4 linked regions of the Luteolibacter sp. Y139 genome follow. The protein of the gene in region 1 binds, or shares a complex with, the protein of each later gene. Links are inferred from orthologs where the notes say so. Each region holds a gene or a part of one and is shown on either strand. Other genes may lie near its edges. The genes, in order: WKV53_RS06130, WKV53_RS02215, nuoB and nuoD.

Region 1 (6,796 bases):
TGAACAGACCCGCGAGTCCCACGAACGAAGCAACCATCGACAACGCGGACGCGACGGGATTCCGCAGCGCGACTACCGCGACCCCGCCAAGCAGCATGACGATCGCGAAGAACCAGAAGAGGTAGAGAGGCATCAGGGAGAAAAGCGCAGGGAGTTCAGTCGTCGTTCTTCAGGCAATAGATCCAACCGCCAACGCCGACCACGAGCAGAAGAAGGCAGATCACAAAGGTCACCGAGCCGAACGGATCCGGACCTGCAACCAGACGGTGGGCATTGAGAATGCCGAAGGTCCCGCAGACGACGATAATGGCGGAAGCGATGGAGCGCATGGGAGGATTGGGTTACTTGAGCTCGTTCCACTTGTTGACGAGGCCGACTCGCTTGCCGCCGATCTCGTAAAGCTTCTTCTTGTCGTGCACCATGTCGGCACGCTTGAGGCCGGTGATGGCGTAGTCCTTCCGAAGGAAGATCGCCTGCTCCGGACAGACTTCCTCACACATGCCGCAGTAGATGCAGCGGATCATGTCGATATCGAATTCCAGAGGGCGCTTCTCGACCTTCGCCCACGGATCGTCGGACGGAATCTCGCTCGGAATGATCTTGATTGCCTTCGGCGGGCAGATGAATTCGCAGAGCTGGCAGGAAACGCAGCGCTCGCGGTCTTGCTCGTCCGTCACCAGCGCGGGCGCGCCGCGGTAGTGCTCCGGCAAGTGCTCGTCCCACTTCTGCTCGGGATATTGCATCGTGATGCCGAGACCCGAGGACTCCATGTCCTTCGAACCGCGGGTCTTGCCACGCAGCGAGTCGACGGCGTGCTTCATCGTGATGATGAAGCCCTTGATGACCGCGCCGAGGTAGAGTTTCTCCCCGGCATTCAGTTTCGGACGTGTGACTTTGACGACGGCCATGGATGGGAAAGTTAGATGGAGACCGGGACGGACTTCTTCTCGGACACCTTGAGCACCCAGATCAGGGCTCCGGTGACGATGGCGAGGACGATCAACCCGCCAACGGTGGTGGCAGCTCCGAACTGTGGCGCGGCGATCACCAGCGCGGCCAGGAAGACATTGATCAGCGCGGCTTCGAAGAAGATCACCCAGCCGAGGCGCATGAGCTGGTCGTAGCGGAAGCGCGGCACCGTCCAGCGGACGAGGATGAAGAAGAGGATGAACGCCACCACCTTGCCCATGAAGACGGCCATGTTGAGGAGACCGCCAATGCCGACCGGGCCGATGTGAACACTCGCCGCCCACTTGTCGAACCACGGGCCGAGCGACCAGCCACCGAGGAAGAGCGTCACCACCATCGCCGAGCCGATCACCATCGCGGCATATTCACCCATGAAGAACATCGCGAACTTCATCGAGGAGTATTCCGTGTGGTAGCCGCCCACGAGTTCGGTTTCGCACTCCGGAAGGTCGAAGGGCATGCGGTTGGTTTCCGCGAAGACCGAGGTCGTGAAGATCACGAAAGCAATCATCGCCGGCACCCAGAACAGCCACTGTCCACCGCAGGTTTCCCAATAGGCCTTCGTCAGGAAGGTGCCATGCTCATTCCAGAGCGGCAAAAGCAGCCAGCCATTCTTGGACTGCTGCTCCACGATGTTGGAAAGATTGAGGTCGCCGTAGTAGAGCAGCACCGGCACGACCGCGAGACCGAGCGAGATTTCGTAGGAAATCATCTGCGCCGTCGAGCGCACCCCGCCGATGAACGGGAACTTCGAGTTCGAGGACCAGCCGGCCAGGGTGATGCCATAGACTGCCAGCGAGGAGATCGCGAAGATGAACAGTGGCCCCACGTCGAGGTTCGCGATGACCAGCTTGTAGTGCTCGCCATTCACGACGATGTCACCGCCGAAAGGAACCACGCACACCGTCACCAGCGAGGGCACCACGGTCAGCGCCGGAGCCAGCCAGTAGAAGGCCTTGCGAACGTGCGAGGGAGTGAAGTCCTCCTTCAGGAAAAGCTTCACACCGTCCGCCATCGGCTGGATCAGGCCGAAGAATGAGAAGTCCTTCTTCGCGCCGAGCAGCGTCAGCGGCACACCGACGCGGTTCGGACCCACGCGGTCCTGGATGATCGCGGAAAAGCGGCGCTCGAAGTAAACCGAGATCGGCACCAGCGGCAGCACGACCATGAAGGTCAGGCCGATGACCTTGGCGACAATGATAAGCAGGGAGACGAGGTCCATGGAGGCGGGAAATTAGCCGTTGATCAGGCCAGCGGCTTTGCGGGCGCGTTCGTTTTCGAGCAGCGGGATCTTCACGCCGGTTTCAGTGACCGGCAGGCCGAGGTCGCCGATCTTCGAAAGGGTCAGCCCCTTGAACTCCGCAACGCCTTCGGCCATCGACTTGAAGACATCTTCGATCATCGCCGGCCCATCGGTCGGGTTCGCTCCTTGGAGCGCGAGGATCAGGTCGCGAAGAATTTCCCAGTCGTCCTTGGCATCGCCGAAGGGCTCGACGGCGCGGTTCAGGCGCTGGAGGCGACCGGTGACGTTCACCATGGAGCCGCGCTTCTCGGCAGCGGCGGCACCAGGAAGCACCACATCACTCACCTCGGCGGTCGGACCGGCGAGGAGCTGGATCGAGGCGATAAACGCTGGCTTCTCAAGGTCCTCCTTCGTGAAGCCTGCTTCAAAGAGATCTTCACCCAGTACCAGCAGCGCCTTGATCGAGCCGGAGCGGACACCTTCGCGGATCGCGAACAAGCCGCCGTGCGGATCGGGCGTCTGCCACACCAGCTTCGCGCCGGTGGTGTTGGGATTGCGGTCCTCGGAAATCAGGATGCCGTCGCTTTCGCCGGTGCGCGGGACGGTGGTGTATTGACCCGTGCCGAGTTCTTCGGCCAGCGCGCGGACGAGGAAGAGTTCCTCGTTCGTCATGCGGGCTGAGGCCACGATCGCGATCTCGCCGCCTTGGAATTTCTTCAATTCTTCCGCCGTGGTGCGGATCGTGTGGAACCAGGAGTTCGCCTGATGCGTCGCACCCGCCCGGATCATCGGCTCGGTCAGACGCGCGTCGCTGTCGACGTAGTGGAAATTCAGGCGGTGCGAATCCGGCATCCATGTCGAGTTGACGTCGTCGTTCTGACGCGGCGTCACGCGGTGAATCTTGTTGCCACGCCCCCAGATCGTGATGTTGGCACCGGTGCCGCAGTTCACGTCGATGCTCTTGGTCTCCTTGAGGAACCAAACCCTCATCTGGAAGCGGAAGTCGTTCGAGGTCAGCGCACCGACCGGACAGATATCGACCGTATTAAGAGAGTAGTTCGAGTCCAGCTTCCGGCCCGGATGCACCGTCAGCGTGGTGTGCGTCCCGCGCTGGGTGAAGCCGAGCACCGCGTCGTCGGCCACCTCGTCCATGAAGCGGATGCAGCGGCTGCACATGATGCAGCGCTCGTCGTCCAGCCGGACCCGCGGACCGATGTCCACGTTCTTCGGCTTCTTCACCTTCATGTCGACGAACCGGGACTCACCGCGGCCGTGTTCGACGGAAAATTCCTGCAAACGGCACTCACCCGCCTGGTCACAGATCGGGCAGTCCAGCGGGTGGTTGATGAGCAGGAACTCCATCACCCCTTCGCGGCACTTTTCGACCAGCTCACCCGTGGTTCGGATGCCCATATTCTCGGCCACCGTGTTCGCGCAGGCGATCACCGGGCGGGGCATCCAGCCAATCGGCAGGTAGCCCTCGGCGTCGTAGGTCGGATCTTGGCCGGGAGCCGGACGCGGCGGCATGCCCATCTGGACCAGGCACATGCGGCAATTGCCGGGGGCGGAAAGCTTCGGGTGGTAGCAGTAGTGCGGCACCTCCTGCTTCGCCAGCTTGCAGGCCTCGATCATCCGCATCCCTCGCGGGACCTGCAGCCAAACCCCATCGATCTGCACGTTGACCAGGCCTTTTTCGGCGGCGAGATCCTTTGGAAGCTTGGCTTCGGCGGTGGCGGCGTTGTCGCTCATGGGGCAAGGAGGCGCGCGGGGAGACCCCGGGCGGGGCGGACTATGAAAAACGCCCCGGCGAGCGGCAAGCGCACTTTGTGAAAAATTTCACAAAGTCGCCCGGAATCCGCCACCCCGCCCCCACGCGATTACGTGTGCTATTTCCAAGAGTTATGGATTGCAACCTGCCGCTATGAACAGATAGCATGCGACCCGGTTCACATCCCCCCCTTGGGTCTCCCCACCCTCGATGTCCCCCACACCCATGCATCCCGGCGAGATCGTCGTTTCGATCGTCGTCCCCGCTTACAACGCTGAAACGTGGCTCCCGCTGACGCTGGAGTCCGCGTGCAATCAGACGTTGCGCGAGGTCGAGATCCTCGTCGTGGACGACGAGTCGTCGGACCGCACCGCGGAAATCGCCCGCGGATTCGCCGCCCGCGACCCCCGGGTTCGACTTATCTCCCGCAAAAACGGCGGCGTCGGTGCCGCGCGCAATTCCGCCATCGCCGAAGCCCGCGGGAAATACATCGCCCCGCTCGATGCGGATGACCTCTGGCACCCCGAAAAGCTCGCCGACCAGGTCGCCTGCATGGAAGCGGGAGGCGAGCAGATGGGCATGTGCTACTGCTGGTCGGAGAAAATCGACGCCCGCGGCCAACAGATCACCACCGGCTTTCCCTTTGAAATCCAGGGCAGCGTCCTGCGGCCCATGGTGCTGAGGAATTTCGTCGGCTGCGGCAGTGTCCCCCTGTTCCGCTCTACAGCCCTTCACCAGATCGGAAACTACCTCGAACGCTCCGAGCAAGGTGGCGTGCAGGGTTGCGAAGACTGGGACCTCAGCCTCCGGGTCGCAGAGCACTATCAGGTGGGCCTCGTCCGCCGCTGCCTCGTCGGCTACCGGCAGATCGCCGACTGCATGAGCCTGAATGCCGAGGGCATGAGCCGCTCCTACGAGGTCATCATGACCCGCGCCAAGGCCCGCAATACCGGCTTGGCCCCCGAAGTCTACCGCTGGTCAGCCGGGAATTTCTACAGCTACCTCGTCGCCAAATGCTACCTCTGGGGCGATTACACCGCCTGCCTCCATTCGATGGCCCGGGCGGTTTTGGCCGATCTCATGCTTTTCGGAAACCGCCGCTTCTACCTCATGGCGCTGAAAAGCCTCGTCCGCATCGCGACCGGCACCCGCGACCGCCCTCCCGGCTTCGCCGACCCCGACGACACTCCCGGGAAACCCCAGCGCTCCTCCTGGGCCGAGTCCGTCCAATTGCGACGCTGGCATGAGGCAATCGCCACCACCGGCTCTTTGCCGAAATCCTGAACCTCTCACCTCCCCTCCCTCCCCATGTTACTCCCCATCCTACCCCTCGACTACGAGCTCGCTTCACCCGGCGATGTCGAAGTCGGCCCCGACTACCGCGCGGCCCGCGTTTTCGTCCGCTGGCACGGCGTTCCGATCGCGGTGATTCAAGTTCCCGTGGTCTCGGGCAAAGTTCGCAGCCGCGACGTCGGACTCCGGATCATGGCCCGCCAACAGGCTCGGCTCGGCCGCGAAATGGCCCGCCGCGCCTTGATCAATAATGGCATTCTCGAGCCGCTCGACGTCCGCAAGCACGGCCCCGATCCCGAAGCTCCCAACTCAGCCTCCACCATCAGCGTCGCCGTCTGCACCCGCGACCGCCCGGAGGACATGAAGAAGTGCCTCGCTTCGCTCGCCGCCCTGCGCGTGAAGCCGCTTGAGGTCATCATCGTGGACAATGCCCCGGCCACCGAGGCCACCAAAGAGCTGGTCCAAAACCACTTTCCCCAGTTCCGCTACGTCCGTGAGGAAACCCCGGGCCTCGACCACGCCCGCAACCGCGCCATCGTTGAAGCGAAGGGAGCCATCATCGCCTACACGGATGACGATGTCATGGTCGATCCCGACTGGATCGGCGCCCTCGGCCGCGTCTTCGCGGAAGATCCGTCCATCGGCCTCGTCACCGGCCTCATCGAGCCGGCCGAGCTGGAAACCGAAGCTCAGGCCTTGTTTGAGCGTTACGGTGGCTTTGGCCGCGGTTGCGCCCGTACTTATCTCCAATCCGCCGCTCCCGGCGCACCGATGCCTTGGAACCTCGTCGGCGCCGGCCAACTTGGTGCCGGCGCGAACATGGCCATCCGCCGCGAACTCTTCGACCGGATCGGTCACTTCGACCCCGCCCTCGACGTCGGCACGCCCACCCTTGGCGGCGGCGACCATGAGATCTTCTTCCGCTGCATCCGCTCGGGCATGATCTGCCTCTACGAGCCGACGGCCATCGTCCGCCACCGTCACCGCCGCACCATCGCCGAGCTGTCGAAGCTTCTCTATAGCTACGGCCACGCCACGCGTTGCTTCTTCGACCGCGAGGCCGACGAGTTCCCCGAGGACCGCGCCGGCGTCAAAAAACTCGCCAGCTGGTGGTGGCGCCACTGGGCATGGGAGCGCTTCAAGCGTTCGTGGTGGTCGCCCACCTGGTTCCCGCTTGAACTCGTGAACCGCGAAATCAAGGGCTACTGGGATGCCCGCAAGGGTGGCTACACCAAGGCCCGCCGCAAGATCGTCGCCGACGAAGCCAAACGCCCCGACACCTTCCGCATCGCTCCCGTCGTCCATGGTCCACCGAAGACGGGCTTGGCCGTAGTCGATGTATCAAAGCCGCTGCCCACGCTCAATCAGGACTCCAGCAAGGACACCCTCGAGGTTCTCGTCCAATGGCGCGACAAGCCGCTCGGCCGCATGCACCTCAACTGCAAGCGCACGCCCATCGTTCCCTCGCGCCTGGCCGATGAAATCTCGCGCATCTTCTGGTGGCAGATTGTCACTCTCGGCGA
Region 2 (6,766 bases), on another replicon or contig:
AGCGGGGGCTGGGACACGGCCATGCGTGTTTTCCCGCATGGCCTGCGCGGGTGACGAAGCTGTCGCGGGGGATGCCGTGTTTACGTGATTGCCTTGGAATGCTGGTCCGGCCAAGCTCTGCGCGACTGCCCGAAGTCGCCCACGCCTCTCCTCATATTGCCGATGTCCACCGGACGCAAACAGGCCTTCTCGGTCCAAGCGCTGCAGCTCTTGGATGCTGCGTTTGTCTGGCTGGGGTTCTGGATTGCATCGGTCCTCCGCGATCCGATTCGCGGGTTGGTGGGGATGGAGCCGATGGGGGGGCGTTCGATGCTGGCGGACATGAGCTGGGTGCTCTACATCGCGGTGCCGTTCACGCCGCTGGTGCTGGAGCATTTCGGTTTCTATGAGCACGTCCGGCGGAAATCCCGGCACAAGGCGATCCAGCAGATCGCGAAGGCGCTGGCGATCATGGGGCTGGTGCTGGGTTTGATTTCGGTTTTCTCCCGCCTGCAAGATGCGAGCCGCCTGATCTTGGGCATTGGCGCGCCGATCGTGGGTTTCCTGCTGCTGCTGCGTGACCGGGTGACGCGGAGGCGAATGGTCATTCTGGAGCGTGACGAAGGCCGCCGCGAGCGGGTGGTGCTGGCGGGATCGGTTGAGGATCTGGACGAGCTGATCCAGGAACTCGACCCCGAAGCGACCGGTGGCTGGAACATCGTGGAGCGCTTCGATCTTTCCACCCGGCCGGTGGAGGATCTGTATGAGCTTTTGAAGGTGGAAACCGTGGAGCGGGTGATTTTCGCGACGCGGCGGACGGCCTTCGACAAGGTGGCGCAAGCCGTCGAGGCCTGCGAGCTGCAGGGCGTGGAGGCATGGATCGCGGCGTCCTTCATCCGCACCCAGATCGCGCGGCCGGTTTTCGACTCGATCGGGAACAAGCCGATGCTGGTCCTGCGCTCGACGCCGGAGCTGAGCTGGGAGCTGTTGACGAAGGAGGCCTTCGACCGGTTGGGTGCCTTGTTCCTGATCATTTGCAGTTCGCCGCTGTGGCTGATCGCGGCGATTGGGATCCGGCTGACAAGCCCGGGAGCGCCGATCCTTTTCTGCCAGAAGCGTGCGGGCCATTACGGCAAGCCCTTCCGGATGTGGAAATTCCGTACCATGGTGCCGGATGCCGAGGCGCTGCTGGAGAAGATCAAGGCCGAGCATGGCAACCAGATGGACGGGCCGGTTTTCAAGCTGGACCGCGATCCGCGCATTTTCGCGTTCGGTGGCTGGTTGCGGAAGCTGAGCATCGACGAGCTGCCGCAGCTGCTCAACGTGCTGACCGGCGACATGAGCCTGGTGGGTCCGCGGCCGCTGCCGCTCTATGAGGTGGCCGCCTTCTCGGAACTGGCCCATCGTCGCCGGCTGAGCGTGAAGCCGGGCATCACCTGCGAGTGGCAGGCTGGCGGGCGGAACAAGATCACGAGCTTCGAGCAGTGGGTGGAAATGGACCTTCAGTACATCGACAACTGGTCGCTGTGGCTGGATTTCAAGATCCTGCTGAAGACGATTCCGGCCGTGTTGCTCGGCAAGGGAGCGAAGTAATTCCCCGCGGGGCGGGAATTGGCCTTGAGGAAGGCGGCACTACCGGCGGACGATGCGCCCGCCCCGTCGCTCCCGCATGAAACTGATCAGTGGAACCGCCCACCGCGCGCTCGCCGAGCGCATCGCCGATACCCTTGGCTCGAAGCTCGCCGATGTCCACGTCACGGCGTTTCCGGACGGTGAAACTTTCGTCAAGATCAACGAGAACATCCGCGGGGACGATGTCTTCATCATCCAGCCGAGCTGTCCGCCGACGAATCACAACATCATGGAGTTGCTGATCATGGTGGATGCCGCCCGCCGTGCGAGCGCCGGCCGGATCACCGCCGTGATGCCCTTCTTCGGCTACGCCCGCCAGGACCGCAAGGACCAGCCGCGAGTGCCGATCACCGCGAAGCTGGTGGCAAACCTGCTCACCTCCGCGGGCGTCGGCCGGGTGCTGACGATGGACCTGCATGCGCCGCAGATCCAAGGCTTCTTCGATATCCCGGTGGATCATCTCTACGCGAAGCCCGCGCTGATCCACTACCTGCGCGAGCGCCATCCGGATACCTCGAACCTCTGCGTGGTGTCTCCTGACGTGGGTGGAGTGAAGATGGCTCGCGCGTATGCGGATGCCCTCGGCGTCGATCTGGCGATCGTGGCCAAGCACCGGATCAGTGCCACCCGCGTGGAGGCGATGAATGTGATCGGTGAAGTGGAAGGGCGTGACGTGATCCTGATCGATGACATGACCGAGACTGCCGGCACCTTGACCGCCGCCGCCGAGATTCTCGGCAAGAGCGGTGCCCGCCGGATCTTCGCCTGCGTGTCGCATGCGGTTCTCGGCGACCTCGGGCGTGAGCGGATCCAGAAATCGGTGATCGAGGAAATCATCACCACCGACTCGGTGCCGCAGGCATCGGGCGATAAGGTTCAGGCCGTGGGCATCGCGCCACTGCTGGGCGAGGCGATCCGCCGCATCAATGGCGGCCAGTCGGTGACATCGCTGTTCGAGGTCTGAAGACCTGCGAATCTCAAAACGAAAACGCCGCGTGGAATCGCCATTCCGCGCGGCGTTTTTTCGTCGAGCCCTCCGGGAGATTCCTGGATGGACACCGTTGGGGAGAGCACCGGTGTCCGATGGAATTGCCCGGAAGGAGCGGGAGGGAAAAATCCGTGCCGGGTGTTGCCAGCCGACGTGTGCAGGGTGCACTTGTTCCGGGTCGGCTGATATTACGCTATCGCGGAGGATCGTCTAACAGCTCTGCCGCCGGCCGCGTGGTCCCGAAATGGGAAGCCCCCGGACACTAGAGGGGGGAACCGTTCCAGTGTCCGAGGGCCGTGTCCCAAATGCATGGGGGGCTGTGCAACTATCCCTTACGCCGCAGAGCATGTCCGATTTTCCCCCGGTCTGCCATTACGCGATCGCGGCGATGTGACGAAAATGATGCCTCGGTGGCGGCTTTCTTTCCCTCACAGGAAAACCCTAGGTTTCAGCATGCTCGGTGCGCTCAAGGACAATCTCGCCTCGCGGGCGGCGAAAAGCATGCTCGCCGGCCGCATCGAACGCTATGGCCAGCTCACCGAGCTGCGGATCCGCAGCAAGGAGAAGATGCTGCTGGTGCAGGTGATGCTCACCGGGGAGGCGGATGAGATCATCATCGTCGTCGACCGCTACCGCATCATGCCTGCGGAGGGCGGGAAGATCGCGATTGTGATCGAGGCGATCACGGCATCGCGCGAATGGCTCCAGCTGGTGCTGGAAGACTTCGTGGTCGGGCAGGCGATCCCGATTCCGGCGGTTGCGGCGATGGCGCTGGGGAAGCCGGATGCGGCGGCCCCGATCAGTTCTTCCACGTCAGAGCGCCCTTCTTGAGCGCATAGACGTAGGCCACGGCGAGAACGCCGGCGAAGGCTGCCATGGAGATCAGCGGGATGGCATTGCCACCGCTGACGAGGTCGCGGAACTGGACGGCCCATGGGTACATGAAGACCACTTCGATGTCGAAGATCACGAAGAGCATCGCGACCAGGTAGAACTTCACCGAGAAGCGCGGGGCGCCGTCGCCGATGGGAAGCATGCCGCACTCGTAGGCGCTGTCCTTGGTGGCATTGCGGCGAGCGGATTTGCCGAGCACCACGCTGAGGGTGAGGCTGACCGCCGCGAAGCCGATGGCCACGAGGATCTGGATGAAAACGGGAAGGTACTGGGACGACATCCGGCCCGGGTGATAGGAGCCGGAGCGCGGCATGGACAGAAAAAAAACCCGCGCCGGGTTGCGGCGCGGGTTTTATCAAAAGGGAGGGCAAACAACGGGTGCTGGTGAGGCACCCCCGTGGCTCAATCTTCCTGCTGCTGGGCGAGGTACTCGCTCGACGCCTCATGGACACGCTTGGTGCCCTTGTATTCCTTGCCGATTTTCTCGACGAGGCCGCGGGTAACCAGGTTCTGGAGTTTCTCGTAAGCGCGCAGGCGAAGCATCTCTTCGCCGCCGCTCACGGCGTTGCGGACCTTGAGGTTGTCGAACACTCGTTCGAACAGGTCATTGAAGCCAAACACCTTGTCTTCCGCGAGGACGTTGCAGAGTTCATCCGTGACGTGATCAGGAAGCCGGCGTGAAAACCGGGTGCGTTTCGTGGTGGTTGCCATAGCGGCGCGATCATAGCAGCAAAGTGCCATTCGCGCGACCCAAAAAAAGTCCGCTATTCAAAAAACTCGTTAAGTTTTCTCAAGTAAATAATTTTAAACAAAATGACTCTTTCGTGTCGGATGACGGGATCGGTAGTGTTTAAAGCGAAAACTTGACGATTTGGGCTTAGCGTCCGTCGCGCAGAATGCGATTTTCTTCGTCCAAGACGACCTTTTTGGCGAGGACTGGAGCATCCGAGAGGCCAAAAGCCATGATGGCGACTCGTTCGCCTTTCTTAATACGATGGGCGGCTCCGCCGTTGATGAGGATATTGCCAGTGCCGGGGATGCCGGGCTGGACGTAGGTCTCGAGGCGGTTGCCGGTGGTGATGGAGGCGACGAGCACCTTTTCACCGGGCCAGAGGCCGACGGCGTCCATCAGGTCGGTGGGGATCTCGATGCTGCCTTCGTAGTCGACGTCGGCGGCAGTGATCATTGCCCGGTGAAGCTTGGATTTGAGCACCTGATGGAGCATGGCGGGCGGGAAGAAACCGATGCGTCCGGCAGGCGTCAAGCGGCAAGCGGCGGGAAAGAGTCCCGCCGATGCCGCTTGCCCGCGGGGGATCAGGGGCGGGTTACCTTGAGGTGGACGAACCGGGCTCCTTCCGAGCCAGCGGGGAGGGTGGCCACCACGGTTTCCAGTGTTCCATCGTCAGCGACCACGGTTTCGCTGATACCATTCGAACTCCATTGGCCCGTGAGCGTGTCCGACCACTCGACGGTGTAGATCACGTCGGCTGCTGCCAGTTTGTTCCGGGTGTAGGTGAAGCCGATGATTCCGGCGACCGGTGGAGAAACCGGTGTTTCAACCGTGCTGCTTTTGGTGGGGTCGGCTCCGGTGGCGTACTCCAGCAGGTTTTCGATGCCGTCACCGTCGGGGTCGGCGTCGTCTGCGGCACTGCCGGTGTCTTCGGTGGACTCGAAGTACTGCTCGCGCCACTCGCTGATGGGCTGGGTGCCGACTCCCGTGAGGGTGATCGCATAGGCTGGCTCATCCGCATCATTGCTGGTGATGTGGAGGGTCGCTTCACGCACGCCCTGGGTGGTCGGAGTGAAGGTGATGGTCAGCGTCTGCGTTCCACCGGGAGTGAGGGTGGTGCCGCTGTTGCTGCTGACGATGCTGAAGTCGGCGGCGCCGAGGCCATCGATGGTGGCACCGATGTTGCCGAGCAGGTCGTCGCCGGTGTTGCGGATCGTGATCGCGGCGGTCTTGTGCTTGGTCGGCTGGACCGGGCCGAAGTCCTGGCGATAGACCTCGCTGGCGGCCAATGTCGTGCCGGTCTCGTTTTCGACCACGATTTCCGGAGCAGGCGGGGCGTAGGCGATGACGAGGGAGTGATAGCCTTGCATGCTGGCCGTAACCAAGGTTCGGCCGGCAAGCACGCCGCTCATGTCCACCGCGGCGGGGAGGTTGATGTCTGCTTCATTCCCATTGCCATGCTGGCCACCCGAGCCCATGCCCCAGGTGTAGAGCTTGCCATCGGTGGTCCGCACCATCGAGGCTCCGCCGGCGGCGAAGATCTGCGCGAAGGTCTTACCGGCGAGCACGCCGCTGGTGTTCACGAGCACCGGGGAGGAGCGACCGATGTTGGTTCCGTCTCCAAGGTTGCCGTAGAGATTGGCTCCCCAGGCGTGGAGCTGGTTGTCACTGGTCAGTGCCAGGTGATGGTAGTCATTGCCCGAGATCGCCGTCACTGTCTTGCCGGTGAGGGTGCCATTTACGGCCACCGGCGAGAAGCGCTCGGTGGTGGTGCCGTCGCCGAGGTAGCCGTTGCCATTGAATCCCCAGGCATAGACCTTTCCGTCGCTGGTGAGCACCACGTTGTGATAGTAGCCGCAGCTGATTGCGGTGATGGTCTTGCCGGCGAGCAAGGTGCCAGCGGTGTTCACCGCCACCGGAGAGAGGCGGGTGGTGGTGGTGCCATCGCCGAGGATCCGGTTGTAGTTGCTCCCCCACGCATAGAGGGATCCATCCGAAGCCAGGGCGAACGAATGGGCGAAGCTGCAGGAGATCACTGTGATGGTCTTGCCGGCCAAGGCGCCTTGGACGAGCTGCGGCGTGCTGCGATCGGTCGTGTCGCCGAGGCCGAGCTGGCCGGTGAAGTTCTCGCCCCAGGAGTAGACCTTGCCGTCCGACGTCAGGGCCAAGGTGTGCTGGAGACTTGGCGCAAGCGTGGTGACCACCTTGCCGGCCAAGGCTCCGCTCATGTCCACGGCGACCGGTTCCTTGCGATAGATCGTGGTGCCGTCGCCGAGCTGGCCCGAGGCGTTGTATCCCCATGAGTAGACTTTGCCATCCGCGGTGATCGCATGGCTGCGCTCACCCGTGGCAAACACCTGGGTGACCTGTCGGCTGGCAAGTGCTCCGGTCATGATGACCGCGACCGGTGTGAGCTTGTCGGCATTGGTGCCATCGCCGATCTGGCCGTTGTCGTTGTCTCCCCATGCGTAGAGCTTGTTGCCGACGGCGGAGTAGCCGGAGCCGCTGAGTGCGATGTCGAAGGGGCTACGCGGGCCGTCATT
Region 3 (6,632 bases), on another replicon or contig:
GGGCCACTCACCGTGGAATGAGACGATGAAACCCGGTCAGTGGCCCAAGCGGCATGCGATATCCCAACCCACAAGAGCTGGAAGGATGATGGAGGCCGCGAGAACGCGTTCGATGTTCCCGCGGCGGAACAGCTCGACGCAAGCTGAGGGAAACCATGAGACCGCGACCGTTCCCCAGGCTAAGTCCAAATGACTCCAGTCATTGTGGACCGCGATGGTGAGCAGAAAGCTCACGGACATTGCTCCGAACGCCACCCCGTGAAGGTAGATCCGCGGGATTCGGAGTTGCGGCACCAGGTCAGACTCCATCACTACCTCAGGATAGGGGACGTCAGAGGCCGGGGCAAGATGGATCCCGGCCACAAAAAAGCCCGGCCTCCCTCGCGGAAGACCGGGCCTTTGTTAGAGCAATCGAGCTTACGCGTTGGCGGGAGCTTCGGCTTCGGCAGACTTGGCCTTCTCGTCGCGAAGGGCGGCCTTGCGGCTCATCTTCACGCGGCCCTTTTCGTCCACGCCGAGGCACTTGGCCGTGATCACGTCACCCTTCTTGACGACGTCTTCGACGTGCTCGGTGCGGCCTTCGGCCAACTCCGACACGTGGATCAGGCCGTCCTTGCCGGGAAGCACTTCCATGAAGGCACCGAAGTTGGTGATGCTGACCACCTTGCCGGTGTAGATCTTGCCCACTTCGATTTCCTGGAACATGCGCTCGATGAGCGACTTCGCGCGCAGCAATCCTTCTTCCTTGGAAGCGTAGATGTGCACGGTGCCGTCGTCCTCGATGTTGATCTCGGCGCCGGACTCGGCCTGGATGCCCTTGATGTTCTTGCCGCCAGGCCCGATGAGCTCACCGATGCGGTCAGCCGGGATCTTGACGGAGACGATGCGCGGGGCATGCGGGCTCAGAGCCTGCGGACCGGAGACCGCTTCGGTCATCTTGGCGATGATCGTGGAGCGGGCAGCCTTGGCCATGTGAATGGCTTCCTCGAGGATCGAGAGCGGCAGGCCCGGAAGCTTCAGGTCGAGCTGGTAGCCAGTGACACCGTCATCGGTGCCGCAGAGCTTGAAGTCCATGTCGCCGTAGAAGTCTTCGGAACCGATGATGTCCAGCAGGGCCTTGTGAGCCTTCATCGTGCCATCTTCGTTCCACTCGGTCACGAGACCGACGGAGATACCGCCGACCGGAGCCTTGAGCGGGACACCCGCACAGAGCAGCGACATGGTGCCGGCACAAACGGTGGCCATCGAGGTGGAGCCGTTCGACTCCATGACTTCCGACGACACGCGCATGGCGTATGGGAAATCCTCGACGTCCGGGATCACCGGAGCGATCGAGCGCTCGGCAAGGGCACCGTGACCGATTTCGCGGCGGTTCAGGCCACCCATGCGGCCGGTCTCACCCACCGAGAACGGAGGGAAGTTGTAGTGAAGGATGAAGCGCTTGCTGTCCTCACCACCGGCGTAGTTGTCGAAGAACTGCTTCTCGTCGGCCGGAGCCAGCGTGCAAATTCCCAGAGCCTGCGTTTCGCCACGGGCGAAGATCGCGGAACCGTGAACGCGCGGCAGGCTGTTAGCCTCGGCGAAGAGCGGGCGAAGATCACCCACCTGGCGGCCATCGGCGCGAAGACCCTTCTCCATGATGGAGATGCGGAATGCCTTCTTCTGGATGTATTCGAAGACCTGCTCGACATCGAAGTCGTTCGACTCCGGATAGCGGGCCTTGATGGCAGCTTCCACTTCGTCGCGGAGAGCGCCGACCTTCTTGCCACGCTCGACCTTGGACGGTGCGTAGATGGCGTCTTCGATGCGAGATCCAGCGATCTCGTAGCCGATTTCAAGGAGTTCTTCCTTGGCGACGGTGAGAGCGTAGTCGCGCTTCGGCTTGCCAGCGAGGCGGACCAGTTCTTCCTGGGCTTCCACCAGCTTCTGAACGGCTTGCTGGGCGAAGTGCAGCGCCTTGATGAAGTCTTCTTCGGGAAGCTCATTGGCGGCACCTTCGATCATGATGACGTCGGTCTTGTTGCCGACATACACGAGATCGAGATCGCTTTCGGCGCGGTCATCGAAAACGGGGTTGATGATGAACTCACCGTTCACCCGGCCCACGCGCACGGCACCGATAGGGCCAGCGAAGGGGATGTCAGAGATGGCGAGCGCTGCGGAAGCGCCGTTCATCGAGAGGATGTCGGAGTCGTTGATCTGGTCAGCGGCGAGAAGCAGTGCGACGATCTGGGTGTCGTAAAGGTAGCCCTTCGGGAAGAGCGGGCGCAGCGGACGGTCGGTCATGCGCGAGGTGAGGATTTCCTTCTCGGTCGGACGACCTTCGCGCTTGAAGTAGCCGCCCGGGAACTGGCCGGCGGCAGAAGCCTTTTCCTTGTATTCGACGGAAAGCGGGAACCAGGTCTGGCCGGCTTTCACTTTGGTTTGCGACACGGCGGTCACGAGGACCACGGTTTCGCCGCAAGTCACGACGACGGCGCCGTCGGCGAGCTTGGCGATTTTCCCCGTTTCAAAGGTGATGGGGTTCGAGCCGACCTGGCTCGTTACGGTATGGATATTCATCTTGTCTGTCTTTCGTGTGTTGCCCCGGCGACATGCCGCGGCGGTGTTTGGTTTCGGACAGACCCCAGAGTAAAAAGGGTTCGAAGGGACTGTCCGGCGGCGGGTGGGAAAACGTTTCCCTGATAATACCCGCCGTATTCATGCGCGACGGCCACGGGATGAACCGTGGCCGTCGGGAGAAAGGGTCTTACTTGCGGAGGCTCAGACCGGCGAGCAGCTTCTGGTAGCGCTCTTCGGAGTTGGCTCTCACATAGTCGAGCAGCTTGCGGCGCTGTGCGACCAGCTTGAGGAGGCCGCGGCGGGACGAGGTGTCCTTCTTGTGCAGGCCGAGGTGCGCCGTCAGGTGGACGATGCGCTGGGTAAGCAGGGCGACTTGGTAATCTGCGCTGCCGGTGTCGGTTTCGTGGATCTTGAAGTCCGCGACGTTGATGGTGCTTTCGCTCATGGATATATTTAATTCAGTCCAGCCACCTTGGCCGGTCCGCCCTTGCTCGGGACCGCGGAGGAAACCCGATTCTCAGGGCATTGCAAGCACCGATTCAGGGTTCTACCCCGGGCTCTCGGCGGGCCCGGGCTTTCTGCAAATCGGCCAGGGTCACCGGCGAGCCCATGCTGCGGCGGGCCATCAGCCAGCCCGCCAAAGCCCCGCCAAAATGGCAGGAATGTGAGACAGCCAGCACCCCCGCCGGCATCCAAGGCACCGCCACCGCAAGAATCCCCGACGCGAGCAGAACTCCCAAGCCGAGATTCTTCGCCGAAAGCGGCAACAGCAGCATCCGCGATTGCGGGGACACCGTCGTGAGCCACAGCAACAACGCGAAAATCCCGCCCGAAGCCCCCACCAGCACCATACCAGACTCCGTCGCAGGCAGTAGCAGGAACGCCACCCCGCCCGCCAGCGCTCCCATGAGAAAAACCCGCGCCGCCGTTCTCCATCCACCGATTCTCTCCACCCGGGCTCCAGTGCTGACGAGGACCAAGACATTCAGCACGGCGTGCCACCACACCCCGTGGATCAGCGCATGACTCGCGATCTGCCAGATCCAGCCCCTCTGGATCCCCTGTCGGCTCAATCCCAGCGCCTGATAGACTCCCGGAATCGCCCCCGCTCCACCAAGCACGGCGAGCACGGCCTCGATCACCAGAATCACCCCCGCCAAGGCGAGCGAGAAGCGCGCGGAGCGGACATCCTCCCACCACCATTTCCACCGCTGGCTCCGTCCGGGCACGAACGGAGAGTGCATGGCTCGGGACGAGTGGAGAATCGAAAATAGCGAACCTAATCTGCCGACCTTACTTCACCACGCGGGCACGCGGCTCGCGCTTCACCGAGTCATTCGTGCCAGGGCTGGTCACAAACGGACCACCTTCCAGCGGAGCAATGCCCGTGAAAGCCACATCCGGCATTTCGCTCGGACGACCGGCCAGCGGGAAATCCTTGCGCAGCGGGTAGAAAGGATAGCCTTCCCACATCAGGATGCGGCGCAGATCCGGGTGCCCGCTGAAGCGGATACCCATCATGTCGTAAACCTCGCGCTCGTGCCAATCGGCACCGACCCAAAGATCAGTACAGGTCCGGACCTCTTCATCCTCGGAGACCTTCGACTTCACCCGCAGGTGCTTCGAGTCGTCCACCGTGACGAGTTCATAGACCATCTCGAAACGAGGCTCCTCGCCGAAGTGGTCGAGGCTCGAGATGTCGATGATCATCTCATAGCCGTGCTCCTTCTTCGCGGTGGCCAGCACCTCGTGCAGCACGCCGAGTTTCACGCAAATCGTGTGTTCGCCGCGGAATTCCTTCGTTCCGACGACATCCGCGCCGAATTTCGCGGAAAGGCTTTCGATATCCTGGGCAGCGGACATGGGAAAAGAAATCAGGCGAGGTCTTCGATGAACTCCTTCTTCTGGTTCGCCAGCGCGGGATCGCTCTCGATCTTCGCCTGGAGCTTCATCAGGCCCTCAATGAGTGCCTCAGGCCGTGGCGGGCAGCCGGAAATGTAAACGTCAACCGGGATCAACTTGTCGATTCCCTGCAGCACCGCGTAAGAGCGATACATGCCACCGGACGAGGCGCAGGCACCCATGGCGATGCACCACTTCGGCTCCGGCATCTGGTCCCAGATCCGCTTCACGGCGAGGGCCATCTTGTAGGTCACCGTGCCAGCCACGATCATCACGTCGGCCTGGCGTGGGGAAAAGCGCATCACCTCCATGCCGAAGCGGCTGAGGTCGAAGCGGCTGCACGCGGAGGCCATCATTTCGATCGCGCAGCAAGCGAGTCCCATCGGCATCGGCCACATGGAATTCTTGCGCATCCAATTCATCGCGGCATCCACGCGCGTGAAGATAATGTTGCCTTCGATCTTGGAATCGTAGGCCGCGTGGGCGGTCTGGGTGGAATCGCTGACCATGGTCGTGCGGCGGGACGATGCCCCTCCCCCGCCCCGCTCTCAAGCCGTTTGTGAAATTTTTCACAAGCTCCCGGAATCACATCGAGCTTTCCTTTGCGGGCGGGCGGGCCTATCCCCGCGCGCCCATGAATCGCATCGACGCCGCCTTTGACCGGCTCCGCTCGGAAGGAAAGAAAGCCTTCGTCGCTTATGTCGCCGCTGGCGATCCCTCCTTCGAGGCCTCGCTGGAGGTGATCAAAGCCCTCGCCGACGCCGGTTCGGACATCATCGAGCTGGGACTCCCCTTCTCCGACCCACTTGCCGACGGCATCGTCAACCAGATGGCCGCCGACCGCGCCCTGAAGGCCGGCATGTCCACGCCGCGCTCCTTGGAGCTGATCCGCAGGTTCCGCGAGACGCACCAGACGCCGATCGTTCTCTTCACCTACCTCAATCCGATCTTCACCTATGGCTTCGAGAAATTCCACGCCGACGCCGCAGCGGCCGGAGCCGACGGAATTCTCCTGCTCGACCTGCCGCCGGACGAAGCCAAGGAAAACGACGACCTCGCCCGGGGCGAAGGCCTCAAGCACATCCGCCTCATCGCCCCGACCACACCGGACGAGCGCGTGAAACTCCTGGCCGCCAGCGCCGAGGGCTTCATCTACGCCCTGTCCCGCACCGGCGTGACCGGTGCCCACGGCGCTCCCTCGGAAGGCATCAGCGAGCAAGTCGCCAAGATCCGCCAGGACGCAAAAGTGCCCGTCTGCGTCGGCTTCGGCATCACCACTCCCGATCAGGCAACCATGGTTGCGAAGTCAGCGGACGGGGTGATCGTCGGCTCAGCCATCGTGAAACAGATCGAACTCAATCCCGACCGCGCCGCCGCTGCCGTGCGCGACTTTGTTTCCCCGCTGATCGCCGCCACCAAGGCTGTCTAAACACCTTTTCCGACCATGCTCCTGCATTTCTACAAGATGAACGGTGCCGGCAACGACTTCGTTGTCGTCGACAACCGCGACCTCTCCCTCTCCCTTACTAAGGACCAGATCGAGCATCTCTGCGACCGCCATCGCGGCGTCGGCGCGGATGGCCTGCTGGCCGTCGAGCCCGCCGAAGACGGTGCCGACTTCAAGTTCCGCTACTACAATGCCGACGGCGGCGAAGCCGAAATGTGCGGCAATGGCGCACGCTGCTTCGGGCGCTTCACAGCGGCGCTGATGGATGACACGCCCGACCGCGTGACCTTCGAAACGATCGCCGGCGAACTCGCCGCTGAACTCGTGGAAGACGACGTCCGCATCGCGATGTCGGAGCCGAAGGATCTCAAGCTCGACACCGGAGTTCACATCCCCGGCCTCGAGGGGACCCTGCGTTTCATCAATACCGGCGTCCCGCACGTCGTCGTATTCGTCGCCGACCTGCCCGGCACCGAAGTCGTCCGCCATGGCGCGGCGATCCGCTACAACAAGGGCTTCGCCCCGGCAGGCACGAACGCCAATTTCGCCACCGTCCTCGCCCCCGGCCACATCGCGATCCGCTCCTACGAGCGCGGCGTGGAAGACGAGACCCTCGCCTGCGGCACCGGCATGGTCGCCAGCGCGCTGATGCATCACCTCCTCGATGGCGCACCCTCCCCGATCAAGGTCGACGTGAAGGGCGGAGACACTCTGGAGATCG
Region 4 (6,760 bases), 130 kb from region 1 along the record:
TTGGTGACGTCCGTGCCTCCAATCAACGGGTTGGAATTGAACGAGGTCCGGGAAAGAACAACGCCGCGACCCGTGACGGACGATCCGCCATCGCTGGAAACATTCCCGCCGAGCGTGGCCGACGTAGCGGTGATATTTGTGGAGGTGGGGGCGCCCACGGCCAGCGGCATGACCTGAACCGGCGATGTGCGGTTCGTGGTGGATCCATCCCCCAACTGGCCAACTTGATTTTTGCCTGCGGCCCAGAATGATCCATCGCTTTTCAGGAAAAGGGTGTGGTTACCTCCAGATGAAACGGCATCGATACCGGTAAGGCCTGAGACTTGAACTGGAAGAGTCTGGCTTGATGCGGTCGACCCATTTCCAAAATTGCCACTGGAATTGCTACCGGCAGCCCACACGACCCCACTCTTGAGAAAGATACTGAAAGCATTGCCGCCCGAGAGGTCGGTGACCCCGCTGGTGGCTGAAGCCGGGCTACTCTGACTTGTTGTGGAACCGTTTCCGAGTTGGCCCGCATTGTTTTGTCCCACAGTCCAAGCACTTCCATCCACTTTAATGAACAGGCTGTGATTGAAGCCTGCTTCGACAAGCCTCACGGACGTCAGTCCCGAACCTGGGGTATTGCGATTTGTCGTATTTCCCAAGCCTAGCTGCCCATCAGAGTTGGCTCCGGTGCTCCATACCGTGCCGCTGACTAGAAACAGACTGTGCCCGTCGCCTGCCGAGATCCCCGAGACGCCGGCGATGTTCGACACTTGGACGGGAAGGCTGCTATTGGTGTTACTCCCGTTTCCTAGCTGGCCTAGATTATTCAATCCGGCTGCCCAAACGGTTCCATTTTGTTTTAGAAACAAACTATGGGCTGATCCGGCAGAAATCGCTTTCACTCCCGACAGTCCCGACACCTGTACGGGTGTGCTTTGATCGATCGTATTGCCATTTCCCAACTGGCCGTTCTCGTTTTCGCCCGAAGCCCAAACGGTGCCATCGGATTTGAGGAACAAGCTATGCTGAGAGCCGGCGGCAATCGCATCGACGTTTGTCATCACTGGAACCGGAGTATTCCGGCTGGTCGTGGTGCCGTCACCTAGACGGCCTTCGCTATTCAGCCCGCATGCCCATGCAGTGCCGTCGGCCTTCAAGAAGAGGCTGTGATTTTCCCCCGCTGCCACTGAGGCGACGCCGAACGCGTTTTGGTAAAAGCCGAAAAAGAGAAACAGTATGGGGAGGACTCCCGGAAATAAGAAATTTTTACATCTCATGGGAAGGCAACACTTTACCTACCCAGTACCGTGGACACCTGCAAGTGACCTTTCCGTTCCCTTGAGAATCTATCTATTTCCCGCTGCTGCTGCTCGATAGCACTTTCCCGGTGGACCTGTCCTCGCTGCCCTTATTCCGTATGAAGGATATGCCCACAAAGGCGGTACGTAGCTCCGCCTGATTGCTTTCTGTTAGCCTTGGCGAGTATTTTACTCGGCGTATTGGTCGAGCAGGCCTTGGGCCTTGTCGGCGGTGACGGCTTCGTGGAAGTCATCGTTCACGAGGCAGACGGGAGCGGTGCCGCAGGAGGCGAGGCACTCGGCGAACTCGACGGACCACTTGCCGCAGGGAGAGACGGTCACCGGATGATGGTGGGAGTCGGAGTGCGAGCGATCGATGCCGGTGAGTTCGCAGAGCTTTTCCATCAGCTCGTAGGAGCCGCCCATGGCGCAGGAGAGCGTGCGGCAGACGCGGAAGTGAACCTTGCCCGGGGCCGACTGGCGGAAGCCGGGGTAGAAGGTGACCACTTCCAGCACCTTCACCGGCTGAATCTCAAGGCGGCCGGCGACCCACTCGATCGCTTCCGCGGAGATGAAGCCGTGGTGGTGCTGGATGAAGTGGAGCAGCGGCAAGACAGCCGAGCGCTTCTGGTCCTCCGGGAACTGGGCGAGGCGGTTGTCTGCCTCAACTTCAAGCGCCGCGGTGGGCACGAAGGGTGGATAGAACTTCGAGCCGGGCGTCTCCGGCGAGGCGACGTTATCTTCGAGCAAAGACTGGGACATGACAGTCGGAAAGGTTCAGCGGTCACATTCGCCCATCACGAAATCGAGCGATCCGAGGACGGCCGGGACGTCGGAAATCATGTGGCCTGGCAGCAGGATGGACAGCGGGGAAAGATTGCAGAAGGAGGGGCTGCGGATCTTCAACCGGTGCGGCACGCCGCCGCCGGTGGAATGGATGTAGAAGCCGAGCTCGCCCTTCGGGTTTTCCGCGCCGAAGTAGACTTCGCCGGGAGGCGCATCGATGCCTTGGGTGGCGACGATGAAGTGGTGGATGAGCTCCTCCATCGACATCAAGACCTTCTCCTTGTTCGGGAGCATGCTCTTGGCCTCGGCGAGGTTCACCGGCCCTTCGGGCATGGTATCGAGCACCTGGCGGCAGATCTTGATCGACTGGCGGATTTCTTCCATCCGCACCTGATAGCGGGCGAAGCAGTCGCCCTCATCCGCCACGATCACGTCGAAGTCATACTTCTCGTAGCCGAGGTAGGGGCGATCCTTGCGCAGGTCGCGCGTCGCGCCGGAGGCGCGCAGGTTCGGGCCGGTGAGGCCCCAGGCGATCGCGGCTTCCTTCGAGATGATCCCGATGTCGCACATGCGGTCGCGGAAGATCTTGTTCTTGTCGAGCAGCTTGGAGACTTCGTCGATGGTGGTGTCGCACTCGTCGAGGAAGGTGCGCACTGCCTGCTCGAAGCCCGGAGGCATGTCGCGGAGCTGGCCGCCGACGCGGGTGTAGGAGGTGGTGAAGCGGGCGCCGGTGAGCTGCTCGCAGAGATTGTAGATCTTTTCCCGCTCCGTGAAGGTGTAGAGGAAAACGGTCATGGCACCCACGTCCATGGCGCAGACGCCGACGCCGAGGAGGTGGGAGGAAATGCGGGCGAGCTCGCAGCAGAGGACGCGCAGGGCCTGGCCGCGGGGCGGGAGTTCCCAGCCCATGAGCTTTTCCACGGCGCAGGCGTAGGCGACGTTATTGGCCAGCGGGGCGAGGTAGTCCAACCGGTCCGTGTAGGGCACGAACTGGTTGTAGTGCATGTTTTCCGCGATTTTCTCGTCGCCGCGGTGGAGGAAACCGATGTCCGGATCGGCCTTGGTGATGATTTCACCGTCCAATTCCAGGATCAGGCGCAGCACGCCGTGCGTGGCGGGGTGGGATGGGCCCATGTTCAGGACCATCTTTTCGCCCATCAAGTCCGTCGTTTCCTCGTGGTACTCGGCGGCCTTCGCGGCCACGTCGGGGGCTTGGTATTCGGTCGTAGAGCTGCTCATTGGGGAATCCCGGCGGCGGAATCAGGCCCCAAGTGAGGGTCCCGGGCAAGGCAGTTTGTGAAAATTTTCACAAAGTCCGGGGCATCCGGCAAATGCCGTCGCGCGCGCTTGCCATGGCGTTCCGGGCTGGCGAGCTTTGTCACTATGAAACGCCGCACCTTCTTGCGTTCCGCTGCCGTCTCGTCGCTCGCCCTGACCCCTGCCAGCCAAGTGCTGGCGGCGCTCGCTCCGGACAACAAGTACCGCAAGAACATCGGCATCCAGCTCTACACGCTGCGGGATGCGCTCGGGAAGGACGCGGCCGGGACGCTGAAGGCGGTGGCGGAGGCGGGCTACCAGCAGGTGGAGCCGTTCGGGTTCCCGAATTGCCAGCCGCTGCTGGATGGGGCGAAAGCGGCGGGGTTGGCGATGAATTCGGCGCACTTCGAGTGGGGCAGCGTGATCAGCCCGAAGGACGCCGCGATGAGCGATTTCCAGAAGATCATCGAGAAGGCCAAGGAAGTGGGGCTGAGCCACCTGGTCATCCCGTACCTCGCGGACGGCGAGCGGCGGACGCTGGATGACTACAAGAAGATCGCGGCCAATGCGAACAAGGCGGCCGAGCTGACCAAGGCGGCGGGGATCCAGCTCTCGTATCACAACCATGCGTTCGAATTCGAGCCGAAGGAGGGTGGGAAGCGCGGTTATGACATCTTCATGGAGGAGTTCGGCAAGGACATGAAGTTCGAGGTGGATGTGTTCTGGATCAAGGTGGCGAACCACGATCCGTCGGAGCTGATCACCAAGCTTTCGGGGCGGGTTTCGCAGCTTCACCTGAAGGACCTGAAGGCCGGGCTGAAGCTGCCGGAGTATGGGAAGATCCCGGATGATTCCTTCAAGGAGCTGGGGAACGGGATCATTCCGATGGAGCCGATCATCGCGGCGGCGGAGAAGGCGGGCGTGGTGCACTGCCACGTGGAGCAGGACCAGTCGCCGGACGCGATGGCGAGCATCAAGCAGAGCATCGCTTATCTCGGGAAGCTCTGATAGGGCTTCCACCATGCGACGGCTTGTCATTATCCTGACTGCCATTTCTTTGACAGGCTGCCTGACCCGGCGGGCTGCGGACGTTCTCACCGTGCCGCGGCGGGTGGTGGAGACGGGGCATTGGGAGAAGGAGACGGCGACGAGGCCGGAGCACTTCGAGGTGGAAGCGGCGGATGGGGTGGTGATCTCGGCGCTGGAGTTGCCTGCGAATCCGGGAGTGCGGAAGGTGGGCACGGCTTATCTGTTCCATGGATTCGGGAACACGAAGGAGCAGATGTTGCCGGTGGCGAAGCGTCTAACAGCGGTGGGGTTTCGTTGCGTCGCCTGGGACTCGCGGGGGCATGGGAAGAGCGGTGGGGAGCGGGCGAGCTATGGGATGCGTGAGGTGGATGATGCGTTGCGGGTGATCAAGGCGGCGCGGAAGAGGGATCGCTGGTCGCGTGGGAAGGATGTGTTCTGGGGGTATTCGATGGGGGCGGCGGTGGCGTTGCAGACGTTGCCGGAGGATTCGCGGGCGGAGGCAGCGGTGCTGTTGGCGCCGTTTGCCGATCTGAGTCAGATCATGCGGCATCATGCGGGGCAGATTTACAGTGGGGCGATGGTGCCGTTCCTGCCGTGGGTAAGGTCGAATGTGCGGAGTGCGGCGGGATTTGATCCGCGGAGGATCAAGCCGATCGAGAGTGTGCGTCGGACGGATGCGCGGTTGCTTTTCATCCATGGGGCGCGGGACGGGGTGATCCCGCCGGATCAGTCGGCACGGCTGCTGGCGGAGTGTGAGGAGGGGCAGGGGAAGCGGCTGGTGCTGCCGAATCTGGGGCACGGGGATGTGATGTGGAATCTGCCGGAGCCAGCCTACGAGGCGGCGGTGGATTTCCTGGTGGAGAAGCGCTGAGCGCGGGAGGGCGTCGTGGGTCTTGCGGAGGGCGGGGTGGCCCGCTAGAACCGCGCCGTCATGTCGATCGACCCGCTCCTGCAACTTCTCCGCCGCCAAGCCCGCTACAGCCACAAGGAGCTCGCCGAGCTCTTGTCGCTCAGCGAGTCAGAGGTGGCGGCGCGTCTGGCCGAGTGGGAGCGGAACGGCACGATTCTGGGCTACCAGGCGGTCATCAATCCGGACGTGGCCGGGGATGACGATGTGTCGGCCTTCATCGAGGTGAAGGTGACGCCGGAGCGCGGCGGCGGCTTTGACCGGCTGGCGATGCGCATCGCGCGCTTCGAGCAGGTGGTGAGCTGCTACCTGGCCAGCGGTGGTTATGACCTGATGGTGGTGGTGGAAGGCAGCGACCTGCGGGAGGTGGCGCGGTTTGTTTCCGAGAAGCTGAGTTCGCTGGATGGGGTGATTTCCACGGCGACGCATTTCCGGCTGAAGACTTACAAGGAGAACGGCTTTATCTTTGAGGAAACGCAGGGGCCGGAGCGGTTGGCGGTTTCGCCGTGAGGTGAATTCAGAGGCACGTCCGCAATTGTTCCTCTGTCGCTACGCGACACGTGTTCCGCATGGTTCTCGTCCGGGGACTGAAGTCCCCGGCTACCGTGCTTGACCGCTACGCGGTCGGGGAGACGCGTCGACGGAACGTCGACACCCCTTAAGTTTTAAAAGCGAAAACCCGCCCGGGACGAATCCCGGACGGGTGCCATGACCTTAGCGGCCAAAACCCAAGGAAGTCAGAGTTATTGAATTCTCAAGGCTGGGCGGGAACGTAGAACTCTGACCCCTTTGCAAGGACTGTACTGGGATTCAGGTTATGGCCGTTCAGGGCATTCAGTTTCGCGGTGTTCGTGCCGTGTGCTGCGGCAAAAGCACCGAAATCGATGGGGTCATTGATGGTGACCAGGCGAAGCTTGGGAGTGTTGCTCACCATCTGGCTGGCCGTTTCTTCCTCGGATGCAGGAGCGGACGGAGTGGCGGACGGGGAAGGGGCGGCGGCGGCCGTCTTCGGAGCGGGTGAGGCGGCTGGAGCTGAAGCCTTCTCGCTGACGGGCTTCGACTTGGCGGTGGCAGGAGCGGACTCGGTCTTGGCTTTGCCGCCGAGTTGAAGCGTCTGGCCGGCGCGCAGCTTATCGGCTTTGATCTGAGGGTTGGCTGCTTGGAGAGCCTTGTCGCTCAGGCCGTAGTTGTGAGCGATGCTGTAGAAGGTTTCGCCTGCCTTGACGATGTGGGTGCCACCTTGAGGAATGGGGGCTGGAGCAGGAGCGCCAGGGGCAGGGGAAGCGGCCTTTTTGTCGCTGGTCTTGGCTTTGCTAGCCACGGCGGCGGGAGCCTCGGCCTGGGCCTTGGCAGGCAGGCGCAGCTTTTGGCCGATCTGGAGGCCGGAAGGATTCTTGATCTTGTTCAGCTTCACCAGCGTTTCGGCGGTGGTGCCGTTGCGCTTGGCGACCTTGTTGAGGGTATCGCCAGCGCGGACGGTGGCGAAGGTGGCGGT

What was found.
Region 2: the proteins of WKV53_RS06130 (region 1) and WKV53_RS02215 are in contact, whole or in part, in a cryo-EM structure (PDB 6KHJ), measured with the Thermosynechococcus vestitus proteins. The link is inferred for Luteolibacter sp. Y139 from one-to-one orthologs. Residues at the interface, in WP_126985484.1 of Thermosynechococcus vestitus: Gln8, Lys26, Trp29, Leu30, Pro33, Met34, Met37, Leu38, Leu83, Ile84, Phe85, Lys86, Glu87, Asp88, Val89, Leu90, Pro91, Ala92, Thr100, Ala104, Val107, Ile108, Phe111, Leu112, Tyr114, Ile115, Ile125, Ser126, Leu128, Phe133; in WP_126986108.1 of Thermosynechococcus vestitus: Gly6, Tyr7, Glu8, Tyr9, Phe10, Gly12, Phe13, Leu14, Ile16, Cys17, Ser18, Pro21, Ala24, Leu25, Ala27, Ser28, Leu31, Arg32, Pro33, Ser35, Arg40, Leu41, Thr42, Thr43, Tyr44, Glu45, Ile51, Gly53, Ala54, Trp55.
Region 3: the proteins of WKV53_RS06130 (region 1) and nuoB are in contact, whole or in part, in a crystal structure (PDB 6Y11), measured with the Thermus thermophilus proteins. The link is inferred for Luteolibacter sp. Y139 from one-to-one orthologs. Residues at the interface, in WP_096411122.1 of Thermus thermophilus: Arg36, Val44, Arg45, Met46, Gly47, Pro48, Asn49, Arg50, Val51, Leu57, Gln58, Ala61, Asp62, Ile64, Lys65, Ile67, Phe68, Lys69, Glu70, Ile72, Val74, Glu223, Ala224, Glu225, His233, Thr234, Glu235, Tyr236, Ser237, Trp241; in WP_096411117.1 of Thermus thermophilus: Arg16, Glu17, Gly18, Leu24, Leu27, Val28, Trp30, Gly31, Arg32, Asn34, Ser35, Trp37, Thr54, Asp55, Ala56, Asp59, Ala61, Arg62, Phe63, Gly64, Glu66, Val67, Phe68, Arg69, Ala70, Ser71, Arg73, Gln74, Ala75, Asp76.
Region 4: the proteins of WKV53_RS06130 (region 1) and nuoD are in contact, whole or in part, in a cryo-EM structure (PDB 6ZJN), measured with the Thermus thermophilus proteins. The link is inferred for Luteolibacter sp. Y139 from one-to-one orthologs. Residues at the interface, in WP_096411122.1 of Thermus thermophilus: Ala224, Glu225, Gln226, Glu227, Ala295, Trp297, Phe298, Arg299; in WP_223903221.1 of Thermus thermophilus: Pro35, Ser36, Asp139, Gly141, Ala142.

Annotation. Positions count from the first base shown.
Region 1 is NZ_JBBUKT010000002.1:269,103-275,898, reverse strand. What follows is about bases 56-3,004. They hold WKV53_RS06130 (complex I subunit 1/NuoH family protein), read right to left. Parts: upstream 2,192-3,004; coding sequence 920-2,191; downstream 56-919. Other genes in these bases: WKV53_RS06125 (NADH-quinone oxidoreductase subunit G), read right to left, coding at 2,204-3,004; WKV53_RS06135 (4Fe-4S binding protein), read right to left, coding at 342-908; WKV53_RS06140 (hypothetical protein), read right to left, coding at 156-329; WKV53_RS06145 (NADH-quinone oxidoreductase subunit J family protein), read right to left, coding at 56-133. Outside these bases: more of WKV53_RS06145, read right to left, coding at 1-55; more of WKV53_RS06125, read right to left, coding at 3,005-3,961; WKV53_RS06120 (glycosyltransferase family 2 protein), read left to right, coding at 4,191-5,264; WKV53_RS06115 (glycosyltransferase), read left to right, coding at 5,289-6,796. UniProt on the Escherichia coli protein: NDH-1 shuttles electrons from NADH, via FMN and iron-sulfur (Fe-S) centers, to quinones in the respiratory chain. The immediate electron acceptor for the enzyme in this species is believed to be ubiquinone.
Region 2 is NZ_JBBUKT010000001.1:490,128-496,893, reverse strand. Bases 2,103-5,021 are described here. They hold WKV53_RS02215 (NADH-quinone oxidoreductase subunit A), read right to left. Parts: upstream 3,807-5,021; coding sequence 3,399-3,806; downstream 2,103-3,398. Other genes in these bases: WKV53_RS02200 (RCC1 domain-containing protein), read right to left, coding at 4,808-5,021; WKV53_RS02205 (aspartate 1-decarboxylase), read right to left, coding at 4,371-4,718; WKV53_RS02210 (hypothetical protein), read right to left, coding at 3,896-4,204; WKV53_RS02220 (hypothetical protein), read left to right, coding at 3,053-3,430; WKV53_RS02225 (ribose-phosphate diphosphokinase), read left to right, coding at 2,103-2,575. Also shown: WKV53_RS02230 (sugar transferase), read left to right, coding at 163-1,572; more of WKV53_RS02225, read left to right, coding at 1,649-2,102; more of WKV53_RS02200, read right to left, coding at 5,022-6,766. UniProt on the Escherichia coli protein: NDH-1 shuttles electrons from NADH, via FMN and iron-sulfur (Fe-S) centers, to quinones in the respiratory chain. The immediate electron acceptor for the enzyme in this species is believed to be ubiquinone.
Region 3 is NZ_JBBUKT010000013.1:23,776-30,407, forward strand. What follows is about bases 3,206-5,990. They hold nuoB (NADH-quinone oxidoreductase subunit NuoB), read right to left. Parts: upstream 4,974-5,990; coding sequence 4,437-4,973; downstream 3,206-4,436. Other genes in these bases: WKV53_RS24370 (rhomboid family intramembrane serine protease), read right to left, coding at 3,206-3,806; WKV53_RS24375 (NADH-quinone oxidoreductase subunit C), read right to left, coding at 3,856-4,425; trpA (tryptophan synthase subunit alpha), read left to right, coding at 5,099-5,893; dapF (diaminopimelate epimerase), read left to right, coding at 5,909-5,990. Outside these bases: WKV53_RS24360 (polyribonucleotide nucleotidyltransferase), read right to left, coding at 418-2,562; rpsO (30S ribosomal protein S15), read right to left, coding at 2,750-3,007; more of WKV53_RS24370, read right to left, coding at 3,102-3,205; more of dapF, read left to right, coding at 5,991-6,632. UniProt on the Escherichia coli protein: NDH-1 shuttles electrons from NADH, via FMN and iron-sulfur (Fe-S) centers, to quinones in the respiratory chain. The immediate electron acceptor for the enzyme in this species is ubiquinone.
Region 4 is NZ_JBBUKT010000002.1:146,497-153,256, forward strand. The notes cover bases 1,188-4,100. They hold nuoD (NADH dehydrogenase (quinone) subunit D), read right to left. Parts: upstream 3,312-4,100; coding sequence 2,064-3,311; downstream 1,188-2,063. Other genes in these bases: WKV53_RS05635 (NADH-quinone oxidoreductase subunit NuoE family protein), read right to left, coding at 1,476-2,048; WKV53_RS05645 (sugar phosphate isomerase/epimerase family protein), read left to right, coding at 3,456-4,100. In the rest of the region: WKV53_RS05630 (cadherin-like beta sandwich domain-containing protein), read right to left, coding at 1-170; more of WKV53_RS05645, read left to right, coding at 4,101-4,337; WKV53_RS05650 (alpha/beta hydrolase), read left to right, coding at 4,351-5,229; WKV53_RS05655 (Lrp/AsnC family transcriptional regulator), read left to right, coding at 5,290-5,775; WKV53_RS05660 (LysM peptidoglycan-binding domain-containing protein), read right to left, coding at 6,020-6,760.